Regions from separate parts of the Arthrobacter sp. T572 genome, predicted to be linked through region 1. Evidence: riboswitches for the same ligand, from Rfam matches in the RefSeq annotation. Region 1 holds a riboswitch; each other region holds the start of a gene.
The links. Region 1 has a riboswitch for cyclic di-AMP ahead of ACUYMZ_RS05800 (C40 family peptidase). Riboswitches for the same ligand answer to the same signal wherever they lie in the genome.
Positions count from the first base shown of each region.

Region 2: linked by a shared signal. The riboswitch ahead of ACUYMZ_RS04825 (aggregation-promoting factor C-terminal-like domain-containing protein) and the one ahead of ACUYMZ_RS05800 (C40 family peptidase) in region 1 are both predicted to bind cyclic di-AMP.
Region 3: linked by a shared signal. The riboswitch ahead of ACUYMZ_RS03170 (NlpC/P60 family protein) and the one ahead of ACUYMZ_RS05800 (C40 family peptidase) in region 1 are both predicted to bind cyclic di-AMP.

Region 1 is NZ_JBRAZQ010000002.1:976,535-982,955, forward strand. It holds gene ACUYMZ_RS05780 (DUF3027 domain-containing protein) at 1-524, shown strand, start outside; gene serC (phosphoserine transaminase) at 604-1,734, opposite strand; gene ACUYMZ_RS05790 (iron-dependent transcriptional repressor DtxR) at 2,037-2,732, shown strand; cyclic di-AMP (ydaO/yuaA leader) riboswitch at 2,935-3,174, shown strand; gene ACUYMZ_RS05795 (M23 family metallopeptidase) at 3,179-4,009, shown strand; cyclic di-AMP (ydaO/yuaA leader) riboswitch at 4,156-4,315, shown strand; gene ACUYMZ_RS05800 (C40 family peptidase) at 4,320-5,063, shown strand; gene ACUYMZ_RS05805 (NlpC/P60 family protein) at 5,163-5,936, shown strand; gene ACUYMZ_RS05810 (HNH endonuclease) at 6,185-6,421, shown strand, end outside.
Region 2 is NZ_JBRAZQ010000002.1:766,086-772,506, forward strand. It holds gene ACUYMZ_RS04810 (glyoxalase superfamily protein) at 85-462, shown strand; gene ACUYMZ_RS04815 (HAD-IA family hydrolase) at 508-1,197, shown strand; gene ACUYMZ_RS04820 (pyridoxal phosphate-dependent decarboxylase family protein) at 1,236-2,621, shown strand; gene ACUYMZ_RS04825 (aggregation-promoting factor C-terminal-like domain-containing protein) at 2,734-3,576, opposite strand; cyclic di-AMP (ydaO/yuaA leader) riboswitch at 3,582-3,743, opposite strand; gene ACUYMZ_RS04830 (sensor histidine kinase) at 3,877-5,283, opposite strand; gene ACUYMZ_RS04835 (response regulator transcription factor) at 5,380-6,120, opposite strand.
Region 3 is NZ_JBRAZQ010000002.1:419,998-426,418, reverse strand. It holds gene ACUYMZ_RS03180 (universal stress protein) at 1-570, opposite strand, end outside; gene ACUYMZ_RS03175 (FAD-dependent monooxygenase) at 1,007-1,675, shown strand; gene ACUYMZ_RS03170 (NlpC/P60 family protein) at 1,760-2,548, opposite strand; cyclic di-AMP (ydaO/yuaA leader) riboswitch at 2,552-2,737, opposite strand; gene ACUYMZ_RS03165 (copper resistance CopC family protein) at 2,895-3,530, opposite strand; gene ACUYMZ_RS03160 (NCS2 family permease) at 3,643-5,085, shown strand; gene hutG (formimidoylglutamase) at 5,242-6,192, shown strand; gene ACUYMZ_RS03150 (hypothetical protein) at 6,247-6,421, shown strand, end outside.

The DNA of each region.
Region 1 (6,421 bases):
GGCGGAGGCCGGCCGCGGCCAAGCCGCGCGCAGGCGTACCGGTGTGGCGCACAGGCAAGCCGGACGCCTTCCTGGCTGCCGCCGTCGGGGTTGCCCGGGAGGCAGTGCAGACCATCGCAAAGCCGGCTGAGATCGGTGAGCATCTGGGAGCAAAGTCCGAAGGTGAACGCGTGGTGACCCACCTCTTCGAATCAAGGCTTCCCGGTTATGGGGGTTGGCAGTGGTTCGCAGTGGTGACCCGCAATTCGCGTTCCAAGGTTGTCACCGTCAGCGAACTCGGTCTCCTGCCCTCCGACAACTCCATCCTGGCGCCGGAGTGGGTGCCCTGGGCCAAACGGGTCCGGCCCGAAGATGAAACGCCGCTGGTGGAGGAGACCACCGACGAAATCTCCGAGGAGTCGGTCCAGGCAGCCGAGGACGAGGCGGTCCAGGCTGAGTCGGACGAAGACGACGACGACGAGTCCGACGAGCCGGACACGGCATTTGAGGACGTTGAAGCCGCGCCGCAAGGCCAGCAAAACTGACGCTCAGCAAACCTGACGCCCATAAACACAAAAGCGGCGCTGGCCGGGAGATCCTGGCCAGCGCCGCTTTTGTGTGCTCTTACTTCTTCAGTTCCCCGACCACGTAGTCGATGCTCGCCAGCAGGGCGGAAACGTCGTCCGGCTCGATCGCAACAAAGGTGGCAATCCGGAGTTGGTTGCGGCCAAGCTTGCGGTAAGGCTCGGTGTCGACGATTCCGTTGGCGCGCAGCACCTTGGCGATGGCAGCGGCATCGATCGAATCGTCGAAGTCGATGGTTGCAATGACGTTTGAGCGTTCCTCGGCGTTGGCGACGAACGGCGTGGCGTATTCGGAGGCTTCGGCCCAGGAGTACACGCGGCTGGCGGAATCGGCCGTGCGCTTGCTGGCAAAGTCCAGGCCGCCGTTGCTGTTGAGCCACTGGACCTGCGCGTCCAAGGTGACCAAGGTGGTCAGGGACGGAGTGTTGTACGTCTGGTTCAGCTTGGAGTTGTCGATGGCCGTCTGGAGATCCAGGAAGTCGGGAATCCAACGGCCGCCGGCCTTGATGCGGGCTGCCCGCTCCAGGGCAGCGGGGGAGAAGAGGCCCAGCCACAGGCCGCCATCCGAGGCAAAGTTCTTCTGGGGTGCGAAGTAGTAGACATCCGACTCCGCAACATCAACGTCGAGGCCGCCGGCAGCGGAGGTGGCATCCACCAGCACCAGTGAGCCCTCATCGGCGCCGTCCACGCGCTTGACCGTCGCGGCAACGCCCGTGGAGGTCTCGTTCTGTGGCCAGGCATAGACGTCCACGACGGCCTCTGCCCTGGGCGCGGGACGCGTTCCGGGCTCGGACTTGATGATGGAGGACTCGTCCAGGAACGGGGCCTTGTTTGTGGCCGAAGCGAACTTGGAACCGAATTCGCCGAAGGAGAGGTGCTGGGCCTTCTTCTCCACCAGGCCGAACGCAGCAACATCCCAGAACGCAGTGGATCCGCCCACACCCAGGACAACCTCGTAGCCCTCGGGCGCGCGGAAGAACTGGCTGAGGCCCTCGCGGACCGAGCCCACAAGGTTCTTGACCGGAGCCTGGCGGTGGGAGGTGCCGAGGATGTTCTTCGCTGCAGCGGACAAGGCTTCTATTTGTTCCGGGCGGACCTTGGACGGTCCTGCACCGAAGCGGCCGTCCTTGGGCAGCAGGTCGGCGGGAATGGTGATGCTGTTGTCGCTCACGGTGGCTCCAATGTGTTTCGGTCAAAGATGGGGAGGTGGCAGGTGGCATCAGCTGCCCCTTCGACTCCCCAATTCTGCCTGACGGGGAGGGCGGGCACTAACCTCCGGTTGTCATAGTCCGCCACGTGGAACGGCGCCGGCTCCGAAGGCCCGGTCGCAGAGTGAAATTATCAAGAGTAATTCCAAATAAGCTAGGCTAAGGTTTGGCGTTCCTGAGCCGGAGGTTGTGCACCGACGGACTTGCCCGGGACGCGGTACGGTGGAGATTACGCAAGAACTGCGTTCGAGGAGAGCTGAGCTGGATGACGGATCTGATCGATACCACTGAGATGTATCTTCGGACCATTTTGGAGCTTGAAGAGGAGAACATTGTTGCTCTTCGCGCACGCATCGCCGAACGCCTCCGCCACTCAGGCCCCACGGTTTCCCAGACCATTGGCCGCATGGAGCGCGACGGCCTGGTGGTTGTCTCCAATGACCGCCACCTGGAACTGACGGAGGTCGGCCGCAAGCGCGCCACCGAGGTCATGCGCAAGCACCGCCTGGCTGAACGCCTCCTTGCCGACGTGATCGGCCTGGACTGGGCCTACGTCCACGATGAAGCGTGCCGGTGGGAGCACGTCATGAGCGAGCGGGTGGAGCGCAGGCTCTACGAACTCCTGGAACACCCCACTGAATCTCCGTACGGCAACCCGATTCCCGGCCTGGAAGCACTGGGCGGGTTGGGTGGCCAGCCGCTGGAACGCGGTGATGTCAACCTCCTGCAGGCCATGGACGGATACGCTTCGGACTCCCGTGTCGTGGTGAGTCGCCTGGCCGAGCCCATCCAGGTGGAGCCCGAGCTCCTGACCCAGCTTGACGAGGGCGGCATCCGCCCTGGCGCTGCCGTCTCGCTCGAACGCGTGGGTGAATACATCTCGGTCCGCGTACCCGGTATCGAAGGCGCCTTGGAGCTGCCGCCGGAAGTCGCAGCGCACGTCTTCGTCGCCGTCAACTGAACTCATGCCCGGGGCGCCGCCCGGTGCGTCCGGCGGGGTGGCGGATCTCACCTTTGGGATCAGCGCCAGCGTGTGACCTGCACTTTTCCGCAGGAAGTGGTATGGGCTCGCTCCGCCACGCCCCGTTTCTGTAGATAACGAATTTATTACTGCGGGCTTTAATCCCCTATAGTTATCTACTAGCGCTGATACCAAAGCGTTACCTGATCTGGAGCCGAACTCTGCCAGCAGATCAGGTGTGCCATCCACCACTGGCAGAGGCGGGGGAACCACAAGCGGCTGTCTAAAGAAGCAGCCTTGGGGTGAAGCCCGCAGCAGAAGTGCCTACTGACGCAAGTCCCTCCTGGGATACCTGTGTGCCGTGTGCGCTTTGTGCGGGCCGGGTCTGAACTCTCTGATCCGAATCCGACAGCTAACTTCGCAGGCTTTTCAGAGAGGAACAGAGTTTGACATCGCAGAACGCCAGGGGCCGCCGACGCGCGACCGGCCCCGCTACTGAGCTGCGGCCAGCCCGCGTCGTAACGGAGATCCGGCCCCGCGACACCCAGCGTCAGGTGCGCCGCCGTAAGAGCCCGTTGCGCCAGGTTGCCGACTTCGCCGCAGCCAGTGGCGTCGGGCAGAAAGCCGGTGTAGCGCTTGCCGCCACCGGCCTTGCCCTGACTGTCGGTCTGCCGGCCACCAGTCCGGTGATGGCCACCTCCGAGTCGGGCCAGACCGAGGCCGCGTTGACACTCGCGGGCGGCAGCCAGCCCGAGGTTTCCGCGGAAGCGTCGGCCAAGATCGATTTCAGCCGCGCAGCCGTTGCTACTGCGGCGGATCCTGACGGCAAGCTCAAGCAGCTCCTGAGTGCACAATCTGCCGAGAGCATCCAGCGTGCCTCATCCGTCGGCAGCCTGGGCAGCCCGCTGGACACGCTCAGCACGGCTTCTCCGTTCGGCTACCGCATCAGCCCCCTCACGGGCGGCGCCGGCGACTTCCACCGCGGGCAGGACTTTGTGGCCCAGTGCGGCACCGCTGTCCATGCGGCAGCAGCCGGCAAGGTCACGTTCGCCGGATGGCACGAGTACGGTGGAGGCAACCGCGTGGTGGTAGACCACGGCAACGGCCTCGAGACCACGTACAACCACTTGTCGTCGTTCAGCGTGAAGGTCGGCCAGACCGTCAGCCGCGGAGACACTGTTGCCCTGAGCGGCACCACCGGCGCCTCCACCGGCTGCCACCTCCACTTCGAGGTCCAGGTCAACGGCGAAGTCGTTGACCCCATGGGTTGGCTCTGAGCCAGAGCTGATGGTCGTCTCTCGCATTTGTGACACGCCCCGTGATCTGAATGTGACATTGAAGCACTTCTGTTGTACCGTCTAAATCGCATCGGCTTCCAGGGAGCCGATGCACTTGGGTGGATTGCCTAGCTCTGCCACCATCCAGGGTCCGTTCGCAAAATTCGTCTGGCAGGGGCGGGGGAACCACTTCCGGCCTTTTTTGAAGGCCTAGGGGTTAAGTCGCAAAGCTTCCTTGAAGCGGAGCGGCCGGATGACTCCCATCCGAATCCGACAGCTCACCTCGCAGGCATTGGGAGAGGCTACCTTCGTGTCTTCACGCACTACCCCTGCGCGCCACCGCGCCGAAACGGTTCGCACGAACCCTTTGAACAACCTTTCCAAGGCTGTTTCCACCAATGCAGGCACCGTAGGACGCCAGGCCGCCGTTCTGGCCGCAGCTTCAGGACTTGTCCTCAGCGTTGGAATGCCCGCCCAGGCAGCTGACACCGACGTCTCCAAGTCGGAATCGTCAAGCACCCAGCAGCTCGTGACCACCGCAGTGGTTACCGCCGAGCCCACCGCCACGGTTTCCTTCGAAAGCCCCGTCGTGGCCACCAAGGAAGCCCCCAAGGTCCAGCGCGCTTCCCAGACCACCCGCACGCAGGCCGGCAACGGTGGTTCCACCAGCGGTGCTGCAGTGACGGCCCAGTCTTCCAAGGCCAAGGACTCCGCTTCCAGCGCAGCCGCTTCGGGCCTCGCCGCCATTGCCTACACCGGCATTGGCCACCCCTACGTCTGGGGCGGCACCAGCCCCAACGGTTGGGACTGCTCAGGTTTCACCCAGTGGGTTTACGCCCAGGCCGGCATCAGCATCCCCCGCGTCAACGCATGGACCGCCATGAAGCCCACCAGCACGCCGGCTCCCGGTGACCTGGTGATGCAGAACGGTGGAGCCCACGTGGGCATCTACGTTGGCAACGGCATGATGATCAGCGCCCTCAACCCCAGCCAGGGCACGCTGCTCCACTCGGTGGCTTCCACCGGCAGCTCCTCGTTCTACACCCTCGGCTAGCACATCCCGTTCGGGGCAAGCCAGCATGCCCCCCAAGTGCTGGCCTGCCGAACCGGACGCGTCCCCAACCGCGTCCGGATACGACAAAAGAGAGTAACCATGACGAGTGCAAACAAGAATGCACGGCACCGCGCTGAGGCCCCCAAGACCAGCTCCATCGCCGTCATCGCCAAGGCCGTCAGCGGCAATGCAGGCGGCGTTGGCCGCCAGGCAGCCGTTATCGCCGCTGCATCAGGCCTGGTCCTGACCAGTGGTGTTGCTGCCAACGCGGCCGACACCAACATCCAGCGCGAGTCCACCGCCACCACGACACTCGACGTGCAGGCCGTTGCCCAGGCAACCATTGCAGCCGATTCCACCGTGGCCATCTCCTACGAGCGCCCCGTCGTCACGACGGTTGAAGCTCCGGCTCCCGTGGTGGAGAAGGCTCCCGCAAAGGCTGAAACCAAAGCCGCTTCCGGTGCCACCACGCAGTCCGGTGCGGCCAATGTTTCGGTCAGCACTGCGGCCCCTGCCACCAAGGCTCCCGCCGCCTCCAGCGGCCTGGGTGCCGCGATCGCCGCGGCAGCCTACGCACAGTTGGGTGTCACGCAGGACTGCACCATGCTGGTGACCAACTCCCTTGCGGCTGTGGGAATCAACTTCCACGACTGGCCGGCCGGTTACCTTTCGTTGGGACGCACGGTGAGCGCAGCTGAAGCGCAGCCGGGAGACCTGATCTACTACGCCAACGGCGGCTACGGCGGAATGGCACACATTGCCGTTTACGTCGGCAACGGCATGGCAGTGCACGGCGGATGGAACGGATCCACCACCGCACTGTTCAGTGCAAATGTCGGCTCAGGCCCCGTTTTCATCCGGGTCAACGGCTGATCGATCATCCCAAGGGAACCCCGCAGGCACAACGCCTGCGGGGTTTCCTCGTTTTAACGCCGCCACGTTTGCCCGGGAACAGGTGTCCCGCACGTGAACATTGACCGACACCACAGGGGAATCAACAGAATAATTCGTTGATATGGCATATAAGTGCTTACCCTTGTCTTGTCGATCCACAGCCCGTACATGCAGAGGGCAGCCGGCCCTCGTGCCCCTGACGGGTGCGGCCGTGAAGAGGTACGTGCATGCGCACACTCGTTCTGAATGCTGGATATGAACCGCTGGCGGTAGTGACTTTCCGCCGGGCGCTGGTCCTTGTGCTGGCCGGAAAAGCAAGCGTAGTGGCCGAAGGCGACGAGCCTGTCGTCGGGCCGCAGGAAATCCTGGGTCGCCCCACCGTGATTCTCCTTAACCGCTACATCCGTCCCCGCTACAACAGGATCACAGCTGTGAGCCGCCGCGGAGTCCTCCGCCGTGACGGA
Region 2 (6,421 bases), 210 kb from region 1:
ACGACATCGACCAGCGCCCACCTCAGGCCGCTAGGAGCGATTGCCCCCTACCGCTTTCCACCCTGCCCCGTTAGCCTGTGGCGCATGGACTGGAAACTTGAACTGGTGTTTGTCCCTGTGTCCGACGTCGATCGCGCGAAGGATTTCTACGTCAACAAAGTCGGTTTCAACGCCGATTTCGATGAGCGTCCCACCGACGGCATCCGCTTTGTCCAACTCACCCCGCCCGGATCGGCCTGCTCCATCGCCATCGGAGAAGGCCTCACTGACGCCCCTCCAGGCTCCGCACCGAATCTGCAAGTTGTGGTGGCCGACATCAACAAGGCACATGCGCAGCTCAAGGGAAACGGTGTGGATGTCAGCGACATCGACATCCAGGACTGGGGGCACTTTGTCTATTTCGCCGATCCTGACGGCAACAGGTGGGCGGTCCAGTACTTACCCCAGCGCCCGAACGGCTGAGCCGACGCCAAGCACCGCAAGCCCGCTGTGCGGCAGGATGGACGTATGAGCCTTCCTGCCGCGCAGCCATCACATTCACAACAGAGCCTTGCCGTCCGCGCAGTCCTCTTCGACATGGACGGAACACTGGTTGATTCCACGGCAATCGTGGAGCAGGTCTGGCTTGAATTCGCGGAGCGTTACCGGCTGGATTACAACGAGATTCTGCGGACGTCCCATGGCGTCCAGGCCGGTGACACCATCAGACGCTACGCACCGGAAGGGGCCGACGTCGTGGCCCTCACAGCGGAATTGGGCGAGATGGAACGCAACCGCACGGACGGCATCATTGCCCTGCCCGGCGCCGAGACCCTCCTGAAAGCCCTGCCAGACGACGCGATCGCCCTGGTGACGTCCGCCGATCGGGTACTGGCCGACATCCGCATGCAGGCCGCCGGGCTGACCATGCCCACGACGGCGGTGACCGCCGAGGCTGTCACGCGCGGCAAACCGCACCCGGAGGGATACCTCAAAGCCGCGGAGCTGCTGGGCGCGGAACCGGCCGACGTCGTGGTTTTCGAAGACGCGCCCGCAGGCATTGCCGCAGCCCGCGCAGCAGGCATGCGGACGGTCGTGGTTGGTGATGCCGGCGGGGCGCTGGAGCCCGGAATGTGGCGGATTCCCAACTACTCGGCGGTGACGGTCAAGGCCGTCAAGGACATCGACGGCGGACACCTGATCACCCTGACGCTATAGCTCTGTTCCAATCGGGGCGTCCGGCGTAGGCTGTGCCCATGTCTGCGTTGCCGGAGGCGTACGATGCAGCACTGGAGCGGGCGATGGCGCACGCCAAGCAGTGGCTGGCATCAGTGCCCACGCGTTCAGTCCGCCCCACCATGGATGCCGACCAGGTTGCGGCCAAGCTTGGTTCCCCGCTCCCGGAGGGCCCCACCGACCCGGCAGCGGTGATCGATGAGCTGGTTGCGGTGGCGGAGCCGGGCCTGATGGCCATGCAGTCAGGCAGGTTCTTCGGCTGGGTGATCGGCGGGACCCTACCGGCAGCCCTCGCAGCCGACTGGATGGTCAGCGCATGGGACCAAAACACCGGACTGCGGTTCGCGACGCCATCTGCTGCGGCCATTGAGGAGGCTGCGGCGGCCTGGTTGCTGGACTTGCTGCACCTTCCCGAAAACTCCGACGTCGGCTTCACCACCGGGGCGACGATGGCCAACTTCGTGGGGCTGGCAGCAGGGCGCCAGTACGTGTTGGAGCAGGCGGGGTGGGACCTGGCCACTTTGGGGCTCGCAGGAGGACCGCGCGTCACGGTGTTTGTTGGCCGGGAACGGCACGAGGTCATCGACCTGGTGGTCCGTTATCTTGGCTTGGGAAACTGCACGCCGGTGGACGTGGATGACCAGGGACGCATCATCCCGGAGGCATTGGCAGCCGCCATGGACGGGCAGCCAGGCCCGGCGATCGTGTGCTTGCAAGCGGGAAACATCCATTCAGGTGCCTTCGACCCCGTCCAGGAGGCGGTGCGCTTGGCCCACGGGAAAGGCGCCTGGGTCCACGTTGACGGTGCCTTCGGATTGTGGGCGGCAGTCAGCCCGGAGCTGGGCAAGTACCTGCCGGGGCTGGAAACCGCGGATTCCTGGGCTACCGATGCTCACAAGACCTTGAATGTCCCCTACGATTCAGGCCTGGCCATCGTGTCCCGGCCGGATGTCATGCGCCGGACTTTCGGTGTACATGCCAGCTACCTGCCCGCAGATGACCACGGCCCCGGCGACCCGCACGAGAAAGTGCCGGAGCTTTCCCGCCGTGCCAGGGGCATCCCGGTGTGGGCTGCACTCCGCTCGTTGGGGCGGTCCGGGACGATCGCAATGGTGGAGAAGCTGGCGGCAAACGCCAGGGCCTTGGCCGAGGGGCTGGCTGCGATCCCCGGGGTCGAGATCCTGAACGACGTGGTGTTCACCCAGGTGTCGGTCAGTTTCGGCAGCGATGAACGTACCCGCCGGGTCACGCAGAGAGTCATGGCCGAAGGGGTGGTGTGGATGTCCGGTTCGGTGTGGCATGGCCGTGACATCCTGCGCATCTCCGTGAGCAACTGGTCCACGGATGCGGACGATGTCGCCGCATCCGTCGCTGCCGTCAGACGCGCTGCGGAGGCTGAAGCCTAGCTGCCGGGGCATAAACCTGCCGGGCACAGATTCAAGGGGATGAAAAAGCGCCGGTCCGCACCGTTCCTTTCAGAAGGAATGGTGCGGACCGACGCTCTGGCTCAGGCCTGGCTTAGTACCAGTTGTTGGCCAAGTGGAAGGCGAGGGCTGCGGAAGGCGAGCCGTAGCGTTCCTTGATGTAGTTCAGGCCCCACTTGATCTGGGTCTGGTAGTTGGTCTGCCAATCGGCGCCCGCAGTGGCCATCTTGCTTGCCGGCAGTGACTGGACGATCCCATAGGCGCCACTGGAAGGGTTGGTGGCTGTGGTTCGCCAGTTCGATTCCTTCTCCCACAGCGTGTTCAGGGCGACCATCTCGCCGGCGCCCCAACCGTAGTTTGCCAGGATGCTGGCAGCGTAGGCTTTTGCGGCGGCGGGGTCGTCGATGGCCTTGGGAGCGGCAGCGGCTGCGGCAGCTGCAGCGGCTTTCTCGGCGGCTGCGGCATCGGCGGCCTGCTTGGCGGCAGCATCAGCGGCGGCTTTCTCGGCTGCGGCCTGGACAGCAGCGGCCTGCTCCGCAGCAGCTTTTTCAGCCGCGGCCTTGTCGGCGGCGGCCTTCTCTGCGGCAGCCTGTTCGGCAGCGGCCTTGTCTGCAACTGCACGGTCAGCTGCGCCCTGGGCGGCAGCAGCGTCCATCGAAGCAGCGATCTCGGCAGCCTTGTTGGTGCTGACCTGGGCGTTGGCCTGGGTTTCGGCGGCCTGGCTCAGTTCCGGGAGGTTGAAGGCAGCGTTTGCGGCGGTGCCCAGCGATGCAACACCCAGCGCGGCAGCCACGACGCCGGCTACTACGGACATGCGCTGACCGGTCTTGCCACGGCGGGCAGCGTCCTTCAGGACAGCCTGCGATTTGGTCAGCGGAGCGTTGTGATCGTCACGGTGACGCGCGGAAGGGCGCGTCTGATCGTTCAATTCAGACATGTGTGATTACCTCTCAGCGCCTGCGGAGTTAGCTGTCGGGTTCGGATGAGGTCATCCGGCCGCGCGCGCAGCAGCGGCTTCACCCCAAGGGCCGGCAATCAATGCACGGGCCCGGAGACTCTGGGTCCCCCGTCTCTGCCTTTGGGTGAGAACGGAACTCCGGGAAGTGGCAGAGCTCGGCGCATCCCGGGTGTGGGTCAGGTTGGGGCGACCCACCCTTTCGACGGTACAGGACGAATCGGCTTAAGTCACATTTGGGTAACAGAGATCACGACGCTGGTGCGTCGCCTTGCCATTTTGTTACAGGCGTGCGGCGCTCCCCAGAGGGAGGCGGAGGGCGAACTCGGTGCGCCCGGGCCGGGATGTGACGTCCACGGTACCGCCGTGTGCGCGCACGATGGACTCTACGATGGAAAGGCCCAGCCCGGAGGTACCTTCGGAGCCTGACCTCGCGGCGTCTGCCCTGGCAAAACGGGAGAAGATGCGCGCCTGGAAATCCCCCGGAATACCAGGCCCGTTGTCTGTCACGGTCACCACAGCGTTGCCGTCGTTGGACAGCATGACGCCGGTTTCCACCGTTGTCCCGGCATCCGTGTGCTTGCGTGCATTGGAGAGCAGGTTGGCCAGCACTTGGTGGAGCTGTGTCGCGTCCCCGCGCACGGTGACTGGTTCGTCGGGCAGCCGCAGCTTCCAGTGGTGGTCCGGCGCCATCACTTTCTCGTCGCTGACCGTTTCGATCACCAACTGGGTGAGGTCGACATCCGAGACCTTCAACGCCTGTCCTTCATCCAGCCTGGCGAGCAGGAGCAGGTCTTCGACCAAGGCTGTCATGCGTTCCGACTGGCTCTGGACGCGGGCCAGGGACTTCCGGCCGTCCTCGGTGAAGTTCTCGGTCATGCGGAGCAACTCGGTGTATCCGCGGATTGCGGTGAGCGGTGTGCGGAGTTCGTGTGAGGCGTCCGCCACGAACTGGCGCACCTTGGTTTCGCTTGCCTGCCGCGCTTCCAAGGCACTGGCAACGTTGTCGAGCATCTGGTTCAGGGCATGGCCCACGCTGCCCACTTCCGTGCCGGGGTGGGCCGCTCCCGGAGGTACCCGTACCGCCAAAGCCACCTCGCCGGCGTCGAGGGGCAGGCGGGAGACCTTGGTGGCGACGTCGGACAATTGCTCCAAGGGCCGCATGGTCCTGCGGATGATGACGGTACCGGCCAGTCCGATCAACGCCAGTCCTCCCAGCGACACGAACACCATGGTCCACACCAGCGACGCCTCCGCGCTTTGCTTGTCCGCCAGCGGCAGGCCGGTGACAATGACATCTCCGTATGCCGTTTCCACTGCCACCAAGCGGTAGTCGCCGTTGGAGAGGGAGCGGTCCACGGGGGTGCTGTCCTTGGGCAGGGAGAGCAGTACCTGTTGGTCGTCCTGGGACAAGGAGACGCGGTTTCCCTCCGCGTCGATCAGTCCCGAGCTGTTGACCGTTGAACCGTTGATCCGCGCATTCAAGGTTCCAGCGGCCTGGCCCCGCGCCTCCAAGGGGTCCGGCTTGCGGGACGGCGTGGACGGAAAGCCCGACGGCGGTCTGCCGAAGTCTGCTGCGCGGTTGGACGCTTCCTCCAGCTGCTTGTCGAGCTGGCGGTTGAACACCACGTCCATGGAGGCGTAGCTGACTATTCCCACGGCGCCACAGATGGCGATGAGCAAGGCCATCGCCACCAGGATCAAACGGGTGCGCAGATGCCACGTTGAAGGTCTGAGCAAGTTGGGCTTGCCACTGCTGGCGGTACCGGTAAGCGCAGCCAAAGCTCAGTCCGCTGGCTTGATGACGTATCCGGCACCACGGATGGTGTGGATCATCGGCGGGTGGTTGGCTTCGATTTTCTTGCGGAGGTAGGAAATGTAGAGCTCCACAATGTTTGCCTGTCCGCCGAAGTCGTAGTCCCAGACCCGGTCCAGGATCTGGGCCTTGCTGACCACGCGCTTGGGATTCTCCATGAGGTACCGCAGCAGTTCGAACTGGGTGGCGGTGAGCTGGATGTCCTCCCCGGCCCGGGTCACTTCACGGGTATCGACGTTCAACGTCAGGTCGCCCACTACGAGCTCCGCCGTATCCATGGCGGCAACGCCGGATCGCTGGACCAAACGGTGCAGGCGGAGCAGTACTTCTTCCATGCTGAAGGGCTTGGTGACGTAGTCGTCGCCCCCGGCGGCGAGACCGACGATGCGGTCCTCCACGGCATCCTTGGCCGTGAGGAAGAGGGCGGGAACTTCGGGGGCAAAGGCGCGGATCCTGGTGAGGACTTCCACGCCGTCAAAGCCGGGAATCATGACATCCAGCACCAGGACGTCCGGGCGGAACTCCTTGGCCAGCTTGACTGCCTGCGGTCCGTCGCCGGCTATGGCAACAGACCAGCCGGCCATTCTCAGGCCCATGCTCATGAGTTCGGCGAGGCTTGGTTCGTCGTCCACCACCAGGGCGCGGATGGGGGAGCCATCCGGGTGGGACAGCTGGGGAAGGTTGTTGGTCATGGAGTGCGGGGATGCCATGGGACAACTCTCCGTTCTGTGCGTTTGCCGCTGCTGAGCCTGCCCTGTGAGGACGCTGTGAAGTCAACACTAGCGAGATGCCGGCCACCGCGAGGGGCATGGGGACAAAGAGCCGGGCCAGCTACCAGACCGGGGGCTGAAGATCGACACGGAACCACTTTGCAATTGGACAGCAACTGTTTCAGATCGTGAGATTCCGCCGGCCGTGGGGCCTCCGACATCAAGTGGCGCATCTTCTCACCCTGTGCCGAATTAAGTTCATTTATGAGGCCATATTTCACGGCTTTCGCGAATGAAATGG
Region 3 (6,421 bases), 560 kb from region 1:
CACATTCTCCACCGTCCGCGGACCGGCCTTGGCGTGTTCGGCCTTGATGTGTTTGTCCTCGGTGTTCTCGCCCAAGCGGTCCGCGCAGTAGAGCGGCACAGTAACGGTAGGGCATTTGGCATGGGCAGGCAGCGCGCTGCTCACGGAGCCCAGGAGGCGCCCGACGAACCCGCCACGCCCACGGCTTCCGAAGACCAGCAGCTCCGCCTCCGCGGACAGGTCCAGCAGGACACCGGCCGCGTCTCCGTTCTCAACGGAAGCGTCGACATCGATGGAGTAGCCGGAAACCTTGTCCATGGCCTGTTTGACGATCGCCTCGGCACCCTCCCGGATCACGGAGTCGTCCACTGTGGCGTATCCGCCGTCCAAGCCCGAAGCAGCAAAGATCGGCACCGAGTAGGCGGTGACGATGTGGAGCGGGCGCTGCCGGCGTTCAGCTTCCCGGGCGGCCCAGACCAAGGCGCATTGACCGTGCTCCGAACCATCCACGCCGACGACGATTCCTCCGGGTGCTGCCACCGGGTCCTCACCGTCCCGGGTGTGGTCAACGTGTCTGCCGTGCTGGTCCATTGGGGGCCTGCCTCTCCACCTGCTGCTTGATGTTCCGGCCATTCTGCCAGAGGTTCCAGCTATCGATGGACCTCGTGACAGGCTTGCCTGCGGCCGGGGCCGGGGAAGCCCTTGGGATTCCCCTTCCAATCCCAACTATTCTCGGTTGGCATGGCCGAATCAAGGCGACGTTGGGCTATGTGCATAACGGTCCGGGCTCGGTTTCGGGGTCCAGCCAGTGCCCGCAGCCAGGCTCCTTGATGCGGCCAAAATGACCACAAAAAACACGCTGTAGCGGAGGCTATCCACGACACAAAAAGTTGGGTAATGTTCGAGTCACCGAATGGCCGGCAAGCGTGTTCCAGCACACATACCGGCCATTTACTTGCGACCGCTTGGGGACCCGGACGCAACCCATGCGATGCCCGCGGGCGCACAGTCAAGGAGGAACCAAGCAGTGCACCTCACGCCTGATTCCGGCACGGAACGGACCACCACCGTGGTCATCGGCGCCGGGCTTTCCGGGTTGGCTGTGGCCAGCGAACTGAGCCGTCATGGCGTTGGCTCGATCGTGGTGGACAGTCTCATGGGAACACCTTCCCCGGCAACGGCGTCCCTTCATACCGGCATGCTGCCCCGCTGCGATGTTTCCGACCCCGCTGCCATGCAGGAACGCAACGAAATCCTCCGGCACTTGCGCAACTACGCAGCGAGCCATCACTTGGATGTCCGCAGCACTACCCGCGCCGTGCGCCTCGATTTCCTGGGCAGCGAGCCACAGGCGGCCTATGGCCACGTGGCGGACCTTGGCAGCACCCGCACCGGCCTATCCCCGGTGGAAACCCGGAAATGGGCGGTCCACACCCCGGACGGCATCCTGCTGGCCGACCACATCGTGGTCACGCGCTGCGCCCAGAGCCAGTTGCGCAGGATGCTCGCGGACCTTGGAATCAGCATCGGCCAGAACCTCGTGGCTGCCATGCGGGCGGTAGGCATGCACCTGGTGGGCGTGGGCGAACTCGTGACCCCCACCCCCAAGGAAGTACTTCGGCAGGCCAAAGCCGTGGGCCAGGCCATCTCGGCAAGGGTGGCCCTTCCGGCCTCACCGGGCGTTGCCCTCGCCTGAAACGCCTTCCAACCAGACACCAAAAGCCGGCACCCTCGGGACGTTGAGTCCCGGAGATGCCGGCTTTTGGGTGAAGCGTGAGGCTTAGGCGCCTGCGCGTACGTAGGTCAGGGGACCCGTTGCGGTCAGCCAGCTGATGGGGTGGATGCCCGTCTGGTTGCCGTTGATGCCACCGCTGATGGCCTGGCCGTTGCCGATGTAGATGGCAACGTGGCCGGACTGGACGATCATGTCGCCCGGCTGCGGGTCGCTGACTACCTTGCCGTAGTTCAGGAACTGCATGGGAGCGAGATCGCCAACCCGGATACCTGCAGAGCCGAGGGCCTTTTCAACCATGGCGGTGCAGTCCTGGAAGATGCCGATCTGCGCGTAGGCCGAGGCAACCATGGCGGCGTTGACGCCACCGGCGGCCGGAGCTGCGGCAGCAGGAGCGGCAGGAGCCGGAGCGGTTGCAGTGGCGGTAGCCGTGGCCTTGGCCGGGGCGGCAGCGGTGGCGGCTGCAGCCTTCTTGGGTGCCGGCGCAGGAGCCGGTGCCGGCTTTTCGATGACCGGTGCTGCTACGGAAGCAACCGCCGGACGCTCGAAGTTGACGGTAGCCGTTGCAGCGGCGGTGACAACCTTGTTGGGAGCCTCGGAAACCGTCTGCGCCACCGTGGCGGGGCTGGAGTCGCGCTCCACCGGTGCCTGTGCCGGGGTTTCCGCGGCGTGGGCGGCGATGGAACCGGTCAGGACCAGGCCCGACGCGGCGGCGATAACAGCAGCCTGGCGGCCTGCGCCCGATGCGTTGCTGGCAACAGCCTTGGAGATTGAGATGAACGGATTGGGACGTACGCTGTCCGCCTTACGACGGCCGCGAAGAATGCGTGAAGACATGAAAAAGCCTCTCCCGATGCCTGCGAGGTTAGCTGTCGGATTCGGATGGGAGTCACCCGGCCACTGTCTCCCGCCATGCAGCGGAAGCTTCGTGACTTCACCCCAAGGTCAGCTTCAAAAGCTGACCAAAATGGGTTCCCCGTCTCTGCCGTAGGTATGTCTGCGAACGGATTCCGGCCTGCGGCAGAGCTAGGCAATCAGGCCGGAAGTGCCCCGTACATGGGTCGGGCACAGGTACTACCGTACGCGATGATCACACCAAAGTCACATTTGAGTAACGAGAAGTTTGGTTTTGGCGTGTCGCAGTAACCGATCCGAGACCTTCGACGCTAAGTAGAAAACCCCGTTATTCCGCGGATTTTTCGGCATCGGCGCCGTCGGTGGCCGCCAACTTCCGACGCGCCGTAACGGCCAGGAAGATCACGAGGCCAACCGCAACAACAGCCAGCCCGACGATGCTCCAGGGAAACGGGTGGGACTCCGCCGCCGGGGCAGCCTCGTTGCCGCCGGTACCAGGTGCTGACGTGCCTGCCGAAGGGACCGACGCCGCCGGTGCTGACGCCGACGGTGACGCCGCCGCCGAGCCGCCGGCCGCCGTCGTACTTCCGCTGGCGGCCGTGAAGGAAAAGGTGCCCTCGATCGGGTGGGAGTCGGAACTGACCACGCGCCACGTGACCGTGTATTGGCCAGCCGGCGCGCCGGGGCGAAGCTTCTGCACCGCTTGGTTGTCGATGATTTCGACGGCGCCATCCGCCCAGTTCTCGCCACCGGAAGTCACCGTTACGCCCGAGCCGATAGCCAGGGGGCGGTTGTTGAAGGTGATGGAGACCGACGCCGGGACCTCGGCAACGCTGGCACCGTTCGCCGGAGCGGTGGACTCGGCGACGTCGTGCGCGGATGCCGGAGCAGCACCGAACAGCACTGCGGCGGTGAAGGCCACAGCAGCAACGACGGCGGCCAGAAGGGGGCGGATGGTACGCATGGGGCGGTTTCTCCTAGTGTTGGCTTCCTTACAGACTAGGCGAATCGTCCGGGCCGGCCGCATCCGCGGCATAGGATTTGAGAGCACACTCACCCAATCCCCGGAGACCTTCATGCTTAAACAAGGTTCTGCCATCGACCGTTACTTCAAGATCTCTGAACGAGGCTCCACGTACTCACGCGAGATCCGCGGCGGCTTTGCGACGTTCTTCGCCATGAGCTACATCGTTGTCCTGAACCCCCTGATCCTCTCCGGAGCGGACTCCAGCGGCGAATCACTCGGCTTTACTGCCGTGGCAGCTACCACCGCATTCGTCGCGGGCATCCTGACCATCCTCATGGGTGCGTGGGCAAAGCACCCGTTTGCCGTGGCAACCGGCCTTGGCGTCAACGCCTTCGTGGCCGTCACCGTGGCCTCGCACCCGGAACTGACCTGGCCGGACATGATGGGCCTGGTGGTGCTCTCCGGCGTGACCATGCTGATCCTGGTGCTCACCGGATTCCGCACCGCCGTGTTCAAGGCTGTCCCGGAGGCGCTGAAGACCGCGATCGTGGTGGGCATTGGCCTGTTCATTGCTTTGATCGGCCTGGTGAACGCCGGCTTCGTGCGCCGCATCCCGGACGCCGCCGGCACCACTGTGCCCCTTGGATTGGGTGTTGAAGGCAAGCTCATGGGCTGGCCCACCCTGGTGTTCGCCGTCGGGTTGCTGCTGACCATCGCCCTGGTAGTCCGCAAGGTCCGTGGCGCGATCCTCATCGGCATCGTCGCATCCACCGCACTGGCCGCCATCCTCGAGTTCACGCTCCACATCGGCCCCAGTGTGGACGGCGACACCGTGAACCCGCGCGGCTGGTCCCTGGTGGCCCCTACCCTGTCCGAATGGGGCGCACCCGATCTCTCACTGATCGGCAAAGCCAACCCGTTCGGTGCCTTTGAGCACTTGGGCTTCATCGCAGCGGCGCTGCTGGCGTTCGTGATCCTGCTGAGCATCTTCTTCGACGCCATGGGCACCATGGTGGGCCTGGCCAACGAGGCCGGGACCGTCGACGAAAAGGGCAACATCCCCAACGTTGACCGTGTGCTTCAGGTTGACGCCCTCGGCGCGATCGTGGGTGGCGGTTCGTCCGTGTCCTCCAACCAGATCTTCGTGGAGTCCGGCGCCGGCATCGGCGAAGGTGCACGCACCGGCCTCGCCTCGATCGTGACCGGCATCCTCTTCCTGGTGGCCATGTTCTTCACGCCGCTGATCAACCTGGTTCCGTTCGAAGCCGTCGCCCCCGCACTGGTGGTGGTGGGCTTCATGATGGTCTCCCAGGTGGGCAAGATCGACTGGCAGGACTGGGGCGTGGGCATCCCGGCCTTCCTGACCATCGCCCTCATGCCGTTCACGTACTCGATTGCCAACGGCCTGGGCGCCGGATTCATCTCCTACGTCCTGATCCGCACGTTCCAGGGCCGTGCCCGCGAAGTCCACCCGCTGATGTGGGCCGTGGCCGCCGCCTTCCTGTTGTTCTTTGGCATTGGCACCGTGGAGGAGCTGCTCGGGGTCAAATAGCTCCCCGCCGAGATGGCATTTGGTGACAATGTTGGGCTCCGGCATTGTCATCAAATGCCATGTCGCGGTGATGTCCGGGCCTGGATGTCCGGCATTTCAGACACTCCGGACCCGGAACTGCTGGCTTTGGCCGTCCGGGTCCGGTCTGCTTTAAGCATGGAAACAAGCGCCCTCACCGTAGACGTCACTCCCACCCCGTGGACCGGCCGTTTCGACGGCGACGGCGCCGAGCACCGCCGGTGGTGGCAGGCTGTGGCTCCCCACACCCCGGAAACGTCCGCAGGGGCCCTGCGTCCCGCCGTCGTGCTTGGTTTTTGCAGTGACGCCGGCGTCCGCCGCAACAAGGGCCGGGTAGGTGCCTCAGCGGCGCCGGCCGCGATCCGTTCGGCACTGGGTCCGCTGGCGTTCCATCTGGACCGCGACCTCTTCGACGCCGGCGACGTCGTGGTGGAAGGCGACGCCCTGGAGGCGGGCCAGGAGCGTGCCGGGCGCGCCATTTCGGCACTGCTCGACGGCGGAAACCTCACCGTGGTGCTGGGCGGCGGACACGAGACCGCGTTCGCCAGTTACCTGGGCGTTGCGGGATCTGACGCCGTGCGCAGTGGCAAGCGGCTGGGCGTGCTGAACCTCGATGCCCACTTCGACCTGCGGGATGAGCCCACTCCGAGTTCGGGTACGCCGTTCCTCCAGATGTCCCGGGAGGAAGCCGCCGCCGGGCGCGAACTGCAGTACGCCGTCGTCGGTATTTCGGAACCCAACAACACGCGGACGCTGTTCGACACCGCTGACCGGCTCGGCGTGAAATACCTGCTGGACGAGGACTGCTCCGCGGAACGGGTGGAGGTTTTTGTTGCGGATTTCCTTGCCGGCGTGGACGTACTTTATCTGACGATCGACCTCGACGTGCTGCCGGCCTCGGTAGCTCCCGGGGTGAGTGCGCCGGCGGCGTACGGCGTGCCATTGCCGGTGATCAACGCAATATGCCGCCAAGTTGCTGCCAGTGGAAAGCTGCTGCACCTGGATGTGGCAGAACTGAACCCGGAGTTCGACATCGATTCCCGGACGGCCAAGGTTGCAGCGAGGCTGGTGAACACGCTCCTCGCGTGAGCCCTGTTCATCGGCGTCTTTCTCCGCATAGCCTGTGTGGAGGAAAGGATGGCGATGCGCACTGCTCCTGTGCAGGACAAGTGGGCCTGGGCGGCTGGTGTGATCGCTGTTGCCCTGGGACTGGCAGCCCACGTGGCTGCCGGTGGCGCTCCCCCGGCCCTGCCCCTGCTGCTGGCCCTCCTTGCGCTCACCTGCCTCGCAGCGCAACTGGTTACCCGTTGGGTCCATG